Regions from separate parts of the Bradyrhizobium sp. P5_C12 genome, predicted to be linked through region 2. Evidence: riboswitches for the same ligand, from Rfam matches in the RefSeq annotation. Region 2 holds a riboswitch; the other holds the start of a gene.
What was found. Region 2 has a riboswitch for cobalamin ahead of ACXJMY_RS02725 (DUF1636 family protein). Riboswitches for the same ligand answer to the same signal wherever they lie in the genome.
Positions count from the first base shown of each region.

Region 1: it holds a riboswitch for cobalamin, as region 2 does, so the genes downstream of both, ACXJMY_RS27255 (TonB-dependent receptor) here and ACXJMY_RS02725 (DUF1636 family protein) in region 2, are expected to answer to the same signal.

Region 1 is NZ_JBFULU010000037.1:239-7,154, reverse strand. It holds gene ACXJMY_RS27260 (adenylate/guanylate cyclase domain-containing protein) at 35-1,771, shown strand; gene ACXJMY_RS27255 (TonB-dependent receptor) at 1,935-3,992, opposite strand; cobalamin riboswitch at 4,475-4,685, opposite strand; gene ACXJMY_RS27250 (hypothetical protein) at 4,861-5,043, shown strand; gene ACXJMY_RS27245 (hypothetical protein) at 5,195-5,407, shown strand; gene ACXJMY_RS27240 (hypothetical protein) at 5,531-5,788, shown strand; gene ACXJMY_RS27235 (hypothetical protein) at 5,875-6,456, shown strand.
Region 2 is NZ_JBFULU010000002.1:240,430-247,345, reverse strand. It holds gene ACXJMY_RS02735 (cobyric acid synthase) at 1-1,028, opposite strand, end outside; gene cobO (cob(I)yrinic acid a,c-diamide adenosyltransferase) at 1,041-1,676, opposite strand; cobalamin riboswitch at 1,717-1,936, shown strand; gene ACXJMY_RS02725 (DUF1636 family protein) at 2,032-2,406, shown strand; gene cobW (cobalamin biosynthesis protein CobW) at 2,403-3,452, shown strand; gene cobN (cobaltochelatase subunit CobN) at 3,452-6,700, shown strand; gene cobG (precorrin-3B synthase) at 6,697-6,916, shown strand, end outside.

The DNA.
Region 1 (6,916 bases), on a different contig from region 2:
CCCAGACCCCCTTTTCAGCCATTGTCCCGGACCCATGCCGATTTTCAACCAGTCGATCCGGCGCAAGATCGTCGGGATCGCCCTCGGATTGATCGTCCTGATGCTGGTCACCTCGATCCTGTCGATGGTGATGTCCAGCCAGGTCGGCATCCTCCTGGACGAGCTGACCGATCGCTACATCCCGGCCTACGGGCACCTGGCGCGCGCCAATATCCGCTCGCTGGAGCGGTCGGTGGCGCTGCGGCGGATGGTTATGATGAAGATGCAGGCGCCCTCAGAGGAGGAGGCCTATGCGGCGCGCCTGCGCGAGTTCGAGGAAGCGGACCGGAAGATCGACGAGGAGGCCGAGAGTGCGCGCAAGCACATCAACGCGATCATCGACGACACCAGGACACATTCCGACAATGCGGCGCTGGCGCGGATCGAAACGCGCATCGAGACCGTCGTCACCGAGCTGCGGCAGGGGATGAACGAGGAACACGCCAAGTTGCTCAAACAGGTCGATGCCAAGCAGATGACGGAGATGCGCGGCACGCTGGAGCATCTCGACGCGCTGCGTGACCAGTTCAACCAGAAGATCGACGCGATCCGCGCGGACATGCTCAAGCAGGTCTTCGCCAGCACGGCGCAGGTGATCGGCCACCAGCGCCAGGCGATGATCGTTTCGGGCATTGTGACCATCCTCGCGGCGATCGTCGGATTTGTCTTTGCGCTATTGGTCTCCGGTGGCATCACGCGTCCGGTGCGGCTGTTGCTGGCCGGCACCCGCGAGGTCGAGGCCGGCCGCTTCGACAAGGCCATCACGGTGTCGACGCAGGACGAGATCGGCGAGCTCGCCGCCGCCTTCAACCGGATGGTCGAGCAGTTGCGCCACAACGAGCGGATCCGCGAGACCTTCGGCCGCTACATCGATCCCAAGGTGGTGCAGGGGCTGATCGAGCGGCCGGAAGTCGCCATCGACGGCCAGCGCCGGGTGATGACCATCATGTTCTGCGACATGAGCGGCTTCACCTCGATGAGCGAGGGCATGACCCCGCGCGGCCTCGTCAAGGTGATGAACCACTATTTCACGCTGATGTCCGGCCCAATCAGGAACAACCGCGGCGTCATCGACAAATATATCGGCGACGCCATCATGTCCTATTGGGGGCCGCCCTTCATCGAGGAGGACGAGCAGGCGCTTCTCGCCGGCTGTGCTGCCATCGACATGGCCGATCAGGTGCCGGCGCTCCAGAAGCAGTTGCCGGATCTCCTCGGCATCCGCGCCATGCCGGTGCCGTGCGACTTGCGGATCGGTATCGCCACCGGCGAGGTCTTGACCGGAAGCATCGGCTCCGAGCTGATGATGAGCTTCACCGTGATGGGCGATGCCGTGAACCTCGCCTCGCGGCTCGAGGCCGTCAACAAGGTCTACGGCACCCGCATCCTGATCTCGCAGGCGACCGCGGATGCGATCGGATCGGGTCTCGAACTCCGCGAGGTTGATCGTCTCGCGGTCGCCGGCCAGAGCGCGCCGCAGCCCATCTTCGAGGTGATGGGCAGGGCGGGCGCGCTCACGACGCAGCAGGAAAGCTTGCGCGCGCATTATGCCGACGGCCTCGCCGCCTATCGCGCCCGCCGTTTCGACGACGCACGTGCCGCCTTCAACGCGGCGCTCGAAGCCGTTCCCGGCGACGGTCCCTCGCGCACCATGCTCGCCCGCATCGCGCAGTTCGAGGCCAATCCGCCGGACGCCGGCTGGGACGGCGCCTGGCGGCTGGAGCAGAAGTAATTATTTCACTCCCCTCGGTGTCGTCCCGGCGAAGGCCGGGACCCATAACCCCAGGGGCAGTTTGGCGAAGACTCGCCGTTCAGTACTGCTGCCTTCCGCAATCGAGAGATCACGCGGTATGGGTTCCGGCCTTCGCCGGGACGACATTGGAGAGGCTGCATCCTCACCATTTGAACGAAGCGGCCACCTCGTAACTCCGCGGTGCGCCCAGGATGATCTGGTCGGTGTAACCGGGATCGCCCCAGGCGGCGTAGAGCTTGTTTGTCAGGTTTTTGACGCGAAAACTGATCCGGGTCTGGTCGACACCCGGGAAATAGGCCTTGGGGATGTCGACGAAGGCGAATGCGTCGAAGATCGTGTAGGCGTTCATGGTGACCAGATTGTCCTGGAAGTTGAAGCGGTCGCCGACGTGGCGGACCAGGCCACCGATCTCCACCGGCAGTTTCGTGTCGAAGCGATAGGACGCCCCGGCATTGGCGATGAAGTTCGGGACGTTCGGCGGCGTCTTGCCCGAGTACGACTGGAAGTCGCCATTGCCGTCGACATAGGTGAAGTCGATGAACCGCGACTGCACGAAGGCGACATTGCCCCACAGCTTCAGGCCGCCGACCGGGTTGACCGCGGCCGCGATCTCGATGCCCTTGGAGGCCATCTTGCCGGCGACGTTGAACAAGATGCCGCTCTCGGGGACGTAGACGTTCTTGCGTTCGATGTCGAAGGCCGAGAACGTGGCCTCGGCCCGCTTGTCGGCCGATTGCACCTTCACGCCGGTCTCATAGATCCGCGACGTCGTCAGTAGCAGCGGCGTAGTGGGCCTGAGGATGAAGATGTTCGCCACCGTCGGGTCGGCTGCCGTCGCGTACTGGCTGTAAAGCATCACGCCGGGCGCGATGTCCCAGGTGTAGCCGACGCGTCCGGTGATCGGCTTGAACGTCGTCGAGAAAGGATAGTTGGCTTTCAGGAGGCCGTTCTCGCCGAAGCGGGTCCGCGACAGCTCGATATTCTCAAAACGGATGCCGCCGATCAGGGCGAATGTCGAAGTCAGCTTCAGCCGGTCCTCGAACGACAGGGAGACGGTGTCGAGGTGGGTATAGATCTTCTCGTCGCTGCGCGGACCGTAGAGCCCGCGGTCCGGATTGATCAGGTCGACCGTGTCCGAGAAGAACAGCGTGTCCTGCGAAACGTTGAATTGCGAGCTGCTCGCCGCGACGGTGGCGACGAAGCGGTTGTCCATGCCGCCGATATTCGAGTTGACGGTAAGGTCGGTGATGTTCCCATAGAGCCGCTGCGCATGGTCCAGCGCCAGGCGCTCGCGATAGACGTTGTTCGGGCCGGAATCGTCGAACGAATTGATCTCGTTGTTGAACCAGTGCCGGTGCGCATCGTAGCCGTAGACCTGGCTGCGCAGCGAGACGCTGTTGTTGATGTCCCACTGGAAGCCGCTACGCAGCCAGAGCTCGCTGGCGCCGCTGTGGTTGTCGAGCACGTTGTAGGTGGTGGTTAGCGTGCGCGCGTCGATGGTGACCGGATTGAGCATCCCGGTGTGGCCGTTGAGGTAGTAATTGGTCCACTGGCCCGAGACGATGCCGTTCGTCGGAATGATGCCCGGAGCGTTCGCCGGCACCAGCGGCGTTCCCCAGTAGAAGCGGTCCTTGTCCTGCCTGTACTCGGCCGCGCCCCAGACCTTCAGGCTCTCGTTGACGCGATAGTTCAACTGACCGGAGACGTTGCTGAGTTTCGAATAGGTGTCGTCGATAAAACTCTTGTCGTTGAAATGGCTGATGTCGAAGCGGTAGTCGAGGCCGCCGATCAGCGTGCTGCCGCCCGAACCGTAGCCGGCGCGATAGCCGTTGAAGGAGTCGTAGGAGGTGAAGGCCTCGTTGACGATCGGCCCGGTGCGCGGTGCCTTGGTGACGTAGTTGATGGCGCCGCCGGTCGCGCCAAGGCCCGCCACCAGCGAGTCTGGTCCCTTGATGATCTCCACCTGCTGCAGATTGGAGGTGTCCATCGGACGGCCGGTCATGGTCGACGGACCGATCGGGATGCCGTTGTAGAGGGTAGAGATCTGGTCGCCGCTAAAGCCGCGCATCGAGAAGATGGCGGGTGCACCCGGCGCATCGCCGCCGGTCACGCCGACCGCCAACTTGGCGACATCAGTGGTGGTCCTGATGCCCAGCTCCCGTATGGTCTGCTGGTCGATGACCTCTACGCTCGCGGGCATCTCCCGGGCCGTGATCCCGAGCCGGGAGCCGACCTCAGTGACGGCGCCCGTGTTCAGCGGCGTTTGGACCGGGCCGCTCGGCGGTTGGGTCGCCGGAACGGCGACGACAGGGGCGCCGCGATTGCGTCCCGCGGCCCGGCGGGCCGCGCGGGATCGCTGATTGCCGGGGCCGACGGCCGGAGCCGGCTTCGGAGTGGGCGGTGAGACGATGACCGGGCCAACCTCCCGGGACCGGTTGTCCTGAACCGCGCTCTGGGCGACGGCAGTGGAAGACAACGACGCCGACGAGAGCGCGGCAATCAGGAAAACACGCGAAAACGCTGGCGCAACGCCAGCACCGATATGAAGATTTTGCACGACAACGCTCTGCGGCGACGCAAACAGACTGTCACCGCGGTTGCCTTAGCCATCTACCTTCGCCCCAAGCGGCAGATGCACCGGCTACTTGTCCGACATCGGGGCACCCCGCCCAATGCGTTCGCGCGTGACCATGGCTGGCAGCAGGTTTCCTGGCTCGCGGGTCATCGCCTTCGACCACCTTCCCAGAGGCCCGCGTGGGGCTCCAGTGGTTTGTTTGGTCGTCGGCTATCCGCCTACAGTTGCGGGGGCAGCCGCGGAATTGCCCGCCGAGACGGACGCACCGCATTCCCTTGAAGAGTCCTTGCAGACACTACCGCCGATGAAACTGGCATCTGCCAGAGAGCGCGTCAATATGTGGCTACCTCCCGGCTGCCTGCCTCGATGTCGCAACGAGCTCACGAAGGCGTCGCCTTGAACAAAAGAAATTCTACCCCATAACGATGTTCGCCGTGACCTATTTCCCGGGCTTAGGTTGAGTGTCCTTGAGGCGTTTGATGGGGACACGCCGATGACAGACCTTCAGGACAGGCTGGAACGGTTCGAGACGCTCACCGCCGAATGCGAGCTGATCACCAAGCTCGCCACCGACGCTGCGAAGCGGGAGTTTTATCTGAAACTCGGGGAGCAGTACCGCCAGCTGGCCGCGGACATGCGGCAGGTGATCGCGGCTGCGGGCAAGGCTGCGGCCTGAGTGCGGCGGCAATCCGTTCTTAATGTTTGGCGCGCATCCTCTGGGATGCGAGCGGCGCGATTTGCGATTGCTCGCGGTGGGAGTGCCGGGGCTCGTTGCGGTGCAGCGTGCCTCGCCGATGTCGCTTTGCCGTTCCTTACAGGGCAATCCCATGCGCCTTCTTGCGGTTCTCGTGCTCGCGCTCATGACGGCGGCCTGCAATCAGGAGCAGGACATCACCGGCTCGACCGCGTCCTGCCCGATGCGGAACTACAGCTCCTATAATCCCCGCGACATGAACCAGTGCGTCAGTGCCTGCAAGGCGTGCGACCACGGCAACACGGTCACCTGCACCACGTCCTGCACGCTCAAGGGGGCGCACTGAGCGGCGCATCCGGACGCGGTCCCCGATGCGATGGAACGCCGGCGGCTGACGGTGCCGGGACACCGGAACGATTTGGATGGGATATCGTTGGAGCAGGGCAGGCAGGACGCGGAGTCCGATGGAATGGGTATGCTCGATCCCGGCCGGTTTCTGGTGTCGTGCTCGCATTGCGATGCATGGCCGATGGCGGCCAACGTCAAACGTTCGAGCTGGTCGGCGTCCCCGCATGAGGTCTGCTTCGTGTGTCCGCGCTGCCGCCGCGAGGAGACCGCGATCGTCTCGGCCTCCGGCGAATTGACGCCGATCAGGCGTATCGACATCCCGCCGCGCGACGTCGCTATCGCCTGGGCTCGGGCTCAGCGGCCGAGAGGGCGAACCTGAGCGGCAGGCGCGCCCTCGCGTTCGGGCGGTTCGCATGCGGTTCATCTCTCGACAAATGTGCTAGGATCGGGGTCGGGAGACCAATCATGGCCGCTGACATGCTTTCACCTCGTGCCGACCGTTTCCGGCTGCATCCGGTCACGCCGCGCCATGCCCCGATGTTCTGCTTCGCGCTGCTGACGGTGTCATGCGCCCTCGCAAGTTTCGCGCTCGCCTGCGCGACGCCGTTTGCGGCATTCGCCGTCGTCGCGGCCGCGATGCTGCCGCTGCGGCCGGCGCTGCTCGTCGTCACCGGAGCGTGGCTGGTGAACCAGACCATCGGCTTCGGCGTGCTGCATTACCCGATCGATGCCGGCACCATCGCCTGGGGCTTTGTCATCGGCGCCGCTGCGCTTCTGGCGACCGCGGCCTCGTCCGCCGTGCTCCGCGTGCTGCCGCAGGGACGCACACCGCTGATGCTCGCGCTCACGCTCGTCGCGGCCTACACGGCCTACGAGCTCGCGCTGCTCGCCGCGACGCCGGCCCTCGGCGGCGAGGGCGCCTTCACCGTGGCCATCGTCGCGCGCATTGGGCTGACCAGCGCCGTCTGGCTCGCCGGCCTCGTTGCCGTCTGTGAGATCGTCCGCCTGATCGATCCGTTCGGGCGCAAGGGCGCGATGTCGGCCTGAGCGGCCCTCTGGTAGCCCGGATGGAGCGCAGCGAAATCCGGGGCCGTTGTATCTGGTGGTAAGTCCCCGGATTACGCTTCGCTCCATCCGGGCTACGAGACCTTGCGTTGCCTGACGGGCAAAACACCCCCGCGATCGGTCAATCCGCTCACTCGAAAATATTCCGCTTTGCCGAAATTCGGAAATGGCGTATGTGTCGTTCATCCCGGCTTGACCTTGAGGGGCGATCTTGTGTCGTCACGTGTCGCGAGCCGGGTTGCGGTGGACGCGGCAGCGTCGGGCGCGAGAGGTTAGGGCAGGGCGGATTGCTCTCCGTGAGCCCAAAACTTCGTGCGGATGAGCGGCGCTGCTAGGTTCGTCTCGCCAGCAAGTTTCCGGCTCCGTCGACAGGGCTGGAAAAACTGCGGCGAACAAGCGAGCCGTGCGTACGGCAAAACCGTGTGGTCCTGGCCGTCGTTGC
Region 2 (6,916 bases):
TCGGCGACGCTGCGTCCCAACATCTGATAGCCGCCGCAGAGGCCGAGCACATGGCCGCCCCGGCGGTGATGCGCCACGAGATCGATGTCCCAGCCTTGCGCGCGCAGGAAAGCAAGGTCGCCGCGCGTCGATTTCGAGCCGGGGATGATGACGAGACGGACATCGCCGGGGATGGCTTCACCCGGACGCACCATCACCAGGTCGACGCCCGGTTCGAGCTTCAGCGGATCGAGATCATCGAAATTGGCGATCCGCGACAGCGCGAGACAGGCGATCTTGCATTGGCCGGGTTTTCGCGCGTCGCTGAGGCCCAGCGCATCCTCGGCCGGCAGCTCGCCGGCGTGCGCAAACCACGGCAGCACGCCAAAGCCGCGCCAGGATGTTTTCTGTTCGATCAACCGGTAGCCGTCATCGAACAGGGTGGGATCGCCGCGGAACTTGTTGATGACAAAGCCCTGGATCATCGCGGCGTCATCCGGATCGATCACCGTCTTGATCCCGACGAGCTGGGCGATGACGCCGCCACGATCGATGTCTCCGACGAGCACCACAGGCACGTCAGCCTTGCGCGCAAAACCCATATTGGCGATGTCGGCCTTGCGCAAATTGACCTCGGCCGGACTGCCGGCGCCTTCGACCAGCACGAGATCGGCGCGCGCCTTCAGCCGCTCAAAGCTCTCCAGCACGGCGCCCATCAGCGAAGGCTTCATCGCCGCATACTCACGCGCCCGCGCGGTCGCGATGCGCTTTCCCTGGACGATGACCTGCGCACCGACATCCGTTTCGGGCTTCAGCAGCACCGGGTTCATGTCGGTGTGCGGCTCGACGCCCGCGGCGAGCGCCTGAAGCGCCTGCGCGCGGCCGATCTCGCCGCCATCAATGGTGACCGCCGCATTGTTCGACATGTTCTGCGGCTTGAAAGGCATCACGCGCAAGCCGCGACGCACAAAGGCGCGTGCGAGACCGGCGACGATGAGCGACTTGCCCACGTCCGAGCCGGCCCCCTGGATCATCAATGCGCGCGCCATCGCTGAGCCCAATCAGAACTCGACGCCGGCTTGCGCCTTGATGCCGGAGCGGAAGGGGTGCTTGACCAGCGTCATCTCGGTGACGAGGTCGGCGATCTCGATCAGCTCGTCCTTGGCATTGCGCCCGGTGAGGACGACATGCGTCATCGGCGGCTTGTGCGTTGTCAGGAAGTCGACGACCTCAGTGATGTCGAGATAGTCGTAGCGCAGCGCGATGTTGATCTCGTCGAGCACGACCATGCGCAGATTGGAATCGAGGATCAGCTCCTTGGCCTTCTCCCAGCCGGCGCGGGCTGCTGCGATATCGCGGGCGCGGTCCTGCGTCTCCCAGGTAAAGCCTTCGCCCATCGCATGGAACTGGCAGAGATCGCCGAAATGGCCGGTGAGCAGGCGCCGCTCGCCGGTGTCCCAGGCGCCCTTGATGAACTGCACGACGGCGCAGGGGAAGCCATGGGCAACACAGCGGACGACCATGCCGAAGGCGGAGGAGGACTTGCCCTTGCCGGCGCCGGTGTGGACGATGATGAGGCCCTTTTCGCCGCTCTTGGTCGCCATGATCTTGTCGCGGGCGACCTTCTTCTTCGCCATTTTCGCAGCGTGGCGGGCGTCGGTTTCCTCGGCCGTCTGGGGATCCGGTTCAGGCGTCATCGGACAGGGTCCTTCGGCTTGACAAGTGGCGGCCGGGGGCAAATGGTGGGCCGGCGTTGGTTCCTGTCCTATGACAGGCGAAGAGGGAATGCGATAGGGTCCGAATCGGCAAGATTTGGGTCCAAAATGCAGCCGCCCCCGCGACCGTGACCGGAGAGATGCCCAAAGCCACTGATCCCTCGCGGGATCGGGAAGGCGGGGATCGTAGGGCAAAACCCTGCTCCGCAAGCCGGGAGACCTGCCAGCGCGGAAGTTTTGGACCGGCGGACGGGGTGTTCCGCGACGGGGAAGCGGGCCTCCGCAAGTCAGGGTCCGTGCGCCTCATCGCCTCCCGCTATTTTTCCTGGAAGGGGCGATGACCGTCACACTTCACGTCTGCATCACCTGCCGTGCCGGCCAGACGCTTAGCGAGGGCGAGATCGCGCCGGGCAAGCGCCTGCATGGTGCGATCCTCGACGCCGGCGTACCCGAGGGCGTCAACGTGGTTCCCGTCGAATGCCTGTCGGCCTGCAGCCAGGGCTGCTCGGTCGCGCTGAGCGCGCCCGGCCGCTGGTCCTATGTCTACGGCCGCCTGTCCGATGCCCATGCGAGCGACGTGGTCGCGGGTGCTGCGGCGTATGCGGCCGCGCCCGACGGCATCGTGCCATGGCGCAGCCGTCCCGAAATCTTCCGCAAGCAGTCGCTTGCCCGCATTCCCCCCATTGCCGTTGTGCCAGAGGCCGCAGAATGAACTCGCTCGCAAAAGTCCCGGTCACGGTCGTCACCGGTTTCCTCGGCTCCGGCAAGACGACGCTGATCCAGCATCTGCTTGCCAACGCCAACGGCAAGAAGCTCGCGGTACTCGTCAACGAGTTCGGCAGCGAAGGCGTCGATGGCGAGATCTTGAAATCCTGCGCCGACGCCAATTGCCCGGAGGAGAACATCGTCGAGCTCGCCAATGGCTGCATCTGCTGCACCGTCGCCGATGATTTCATCCCGACCATGGAGCTGCTGCTGGCGCGGCCCGTGAGGCCCGATCACATCCTGATCGAGACCTCGGGACTGGCGTTGCCGAAGCCGCTGCTCAAGGCATTTGACTGGCCCGAAATCCGTTCGCGCATCACGGTCGACGGCGTGATCGCGCTCGCCGACGCGGAGGCCGTTGCCGCCGGACGCTTCGCCCCGGATCCCGACGCCGTCGAAGCGCAGCGCGCGGCTGACGGGAATCTCGATCACGAGACGCCGCTGTCGGAAGTGTTCGAGGACCAGATCGCCTGCGCCGACATCGTGCTGCTGACCAAGGCGGATCTTGCCGGCAGCGCCGGGCTCGAAATGGCCAGGGCGGCGATCATCGCCGAGATGCCTCGCCGCGTGCCGATGCTGGCGATCACCGACGGTGCGATCGATGCGCGCGTCATCCTCGGTCTGGGAGCTGCGGCGGAGAATGATCTTGCCGCGCGTCCCTCGCATCATGACGGCGAGGAGGACCACGAGCATGACGACTTTGCCTCCGTCGTGATCGACCTTCCGGAGGTCACGGATATCGATGCGCTGGTCGCATCGATCCAGCGTCTCGCGCGCGAGCAGAACGTGCTGCGGGCCAAGGGTTATATTGCCGTCGCGGGCAAGCCGATGCGCCTGCTGCTTCAGGCCGTTGGCGAGCGGGTGCGGCACCAGTTCGACAAGCCCTGGGCTGCCGGCGCGCGGCGGTCAAAGCTCGTCGTGATCGGCGAGCACGGCGATATCGACGAGGCCGCGATAAGAGCGGGACTTGGTATCTCAAGGCTTGGTATCTGATGCACGTCGTCTTCCGCGAGAGCCGCGGTCTCGAGGAGACCGCGACGCCAAGGGACATCGGCCAGGATCCGGCCGATCTCGTGGTGCTCTCGTTCTCGGACTCCGATCTGGCTGCGTTTGCGGCAGGCTGGCGCCGCGGGCGCGACAGCCTGCCGTCGCTGCGGCTGGCCAATCTCGCGGAACTGCGTCATCCACTCTCGGTCGACACTTATATCGAGCGCACGCTGTCGCAGGCGCGCGGCATTCTGCTGCGCCTGATCGGCGGTGAGTCCTATTGGGCCTACGGACTTGCGGCCCTGCATCAACTGGCGAAGGACCGCGGCATCGTGCTGGCGGTGCTGCCGGCCGATGGCCGTGACGACACGCGCCTGGACGCATACTCCACCTTGCCGGTTTCGACGCTGCGGCGGCTCAAGGTGCTCTGCGACACCGGCGGCCCGGTCGCAGCCCAAGCCGCGATCGCGCAGCTTGCGCTGGCTTCGGGCCTGTATGCCGGTCCGGTCGCCGGCGAGATGACCGTGCCCGAGATGGGTTTTTACGATCCCGCACGCGGCGTCATTGCAGCACCGCCGAGCTCCGATGCAAGGCCGCGTGCGCTCGTGACCTTCTATCGCTCCTATCTCACCGCCGCCGATACCGGCCCGGTCGATGCGCTGATCGCGGCGCTGCGCGAGAAGGGCTTTGACGCCTATGGTGTGTTCGCCACCTCGCTGAAGGCTGCAGGCGTTGCGGATTGGCTGCAGGCGCATCTTGCGCAAACGCCTCCCGCTGCGATCGTCAATGCGACGGCGTTTTCGGCGGTCGGCGACGACGGCACGACGCCGTTCGATGCCGCTCCGTGCCCTGTCTTTCAGGTCGCACTCTCCACCGCGCGGCGCGAGGACTGGAGGGAGTCGCTGCGCGGCCTGTCGCCCGGCGATCTCGCGATGCATGTGGTGCTGCCCGAGGTCGACGGCCGCCTGTTCGCGGGCGTGGTGAGTTTCAAGTCGGCCGCGATGCGCGATCCCGATCTGCAATTCTCGCATCTTGCTCATCGCCCGGACGAAGAGCGCGTGAAGGCTGTCGCGGCGCGCGTGGCCGCCTGGCGGCGGCTCGCAGACAAGCAGACAGGTGAGAAGCGGCTGGCGATCGTGCTTTCGAACTATCCGGGACGCCCGCACCAGATCGCGCATGCGGTTGGTCTCGACGCGCTTGCCTCGGTCGAGGCATTGCTGGTTGACCTGGCCGAGACCGGCTTCGATGTTGAGCCGGCCCCTGCGCTTGGCGAGACCATGCTGAAGCGGCAATTGACCTGGAGCACTGCCGACTACCGTGCGGCGGTGTCGCGTCTTCCGCAAGCGTTGCAGGACGATCTGGCGCAAGCCTGGGGCGCGCCGGAGGATGATCCGAACTGCCGCGATGGTGTGTTCCATTTCGCCGCGATTCGATGCGGCCGATCGATCATCGCGGTTCAGCCTGAGCGTGGCGAAGCGAGCACGCGCGATGCCGACTATCACGATCTCGCCCGCACGCCGCGCCACGCTTATGTCGCGTTCTATCTCTGGCTCAGGGAACAGGGCATCGATGCCGTCCTGCACATGGGCGCGCATGGCACGCTGGAATGGCTGCCCGGAAAATCCGTGGCGCTGTCGCCGGCCTGCTGGCCGGAAGCACTGGTCGGCGATCTCCCCGTCATCTATCCCTTCATCGTCAATGACCCCGGCGAGGCCGCGCAGGCGAAGCGGCGCACTGGCGCGGTTACGATCGGCCATCTGCCGCCGCCGCTTGCGGCGTCCGCCGTGCCGGACGGCCTGCGCCGGCTCGAACAACTGCTTGACGAATACTCGACCGCCGATGGCCTCGATCCCGCCCGCCGCCAGCGCCTGATCGCTGCGATCCGCGACGAGGCCCGTGTGGCAGGGCTTGAGCACGATCTCGGCCTCGATGCGTCGGCCGCGCCGGCCGAAGCCATCCCGCGGATCGATCGCTTCGTCTGCGACCTCAAGGAGAGCCAGTTCGGTGACGGCCTGCACGTGTTCGGCCGCGGCGCCTGTGGCGAGGCGGAGCGGGATGCGCTACGCGCCGCGCTTGCGGGACGGCGCGTTGCGCCGGGGCCGTCCGGCTCGCCCTATCGCGGACGGCAGGACGTGCTGCCGACGGGACGCAATCTCTTTGCCGTTGATCCGCGCGCGGTGCCGACGCCGTCGGCGCATGCGCAGGGAATCAAACTCGCGGAAGAGCTGCTGCGGCGTCATTTGCAGGATCATGGCGACTGGCCGAAAGGCCTCGTGATCGACCTCTGGGGTTCGGCCACGATGCGCACGGCCGGCGAGGAATTCGCCATGGCGCTGCATCTGGCCGGCCTTGCGCCGCGCTGGGATCACGCCTCCGGCCGCGTGACCGGCTACGACATCATCGCGCCGGCCGAGCTTGGCCGCCCCCGCATCGACGTCACGCTGCGGCTGTCGGGCCTGTTCCGCGATGTCTTCGCCGGCCTTGCGCAATTGTTCGAGGCGGCGGCCGAAGCGCTTGCGGCGCGCGAGGGTGAGGGCGACGAGAATCCATACCGGCATCGCGCATCCCGCGTGTTCGCGCCGCGCCCCGGACAATACGGCGTTGGGCTGTCGGCGATTCCCGATGACTTCACATCCGACACGCGAGAGGCCGCCGGCGAGGCCTGGCTGTCGGCCTCGTCCTGGGCGTTCTCCGCCGACGGGGCGATCAAGCCCGATCGCGCCGGCATCGAACAGCGGCTCGCATCTGCCGACGCCTTCGTCCACGTTCAGGACCTGCCGGAAACGGATCTGCTGCTCGCAGCCGACTATGCGGCGCATGAAGCAGGCATTGCCGCCGCCGCCGAAAGGCTCGGCGCGTCTGCGCCGTCGCTCTATCATCTCGACGCGACGCGCCCCGAGCAGCCGCGCGCACGGACTCTGACGGAAGAAATTTCACGCGTCGTCCGTGCGCGTGCGGCCAATCCGGCCTGGATTGCCGGCATGATGCGCCATGGTTTTCGCGGCGCCGCCGAGATCACCGCGACACTCGAGCACATGGCCGCCTTCGCCCATCTGGCCGGCGCCGTGCCGCCGCATCTGTTCGATCTCTACTACGACGCCACACTCGGCAGTGACGACGTCCGCGACTTCATGGCGCAGGAAAATCCGGCGGCTCTGGCCGCGATGGAGATCTGCTTCACGCGACTGCATGAGGCTTCACTCTGGCGAACGCGCCGCAATTCGATCGCGGCCGCGCTGCGGGAGGCGTCATGAGCGCCGTTGCGATCAAGGGCTGGTGTCCCGGTGCGCTGCGGCCGATGCAATCGGGCGATGGGCTGGTGGTCCGGGTGCGCCCGTACGGCGGACGGCTCGATGCGGCGCAGATCTCCGGGCTTGCGCATCTGGCCGAACGTCATGGCAACGGACTGATCGACGTGACCAGCCGCGCCAATCTCCAGATCAGGGGCGTCAGCGACACCAGCCATCGGC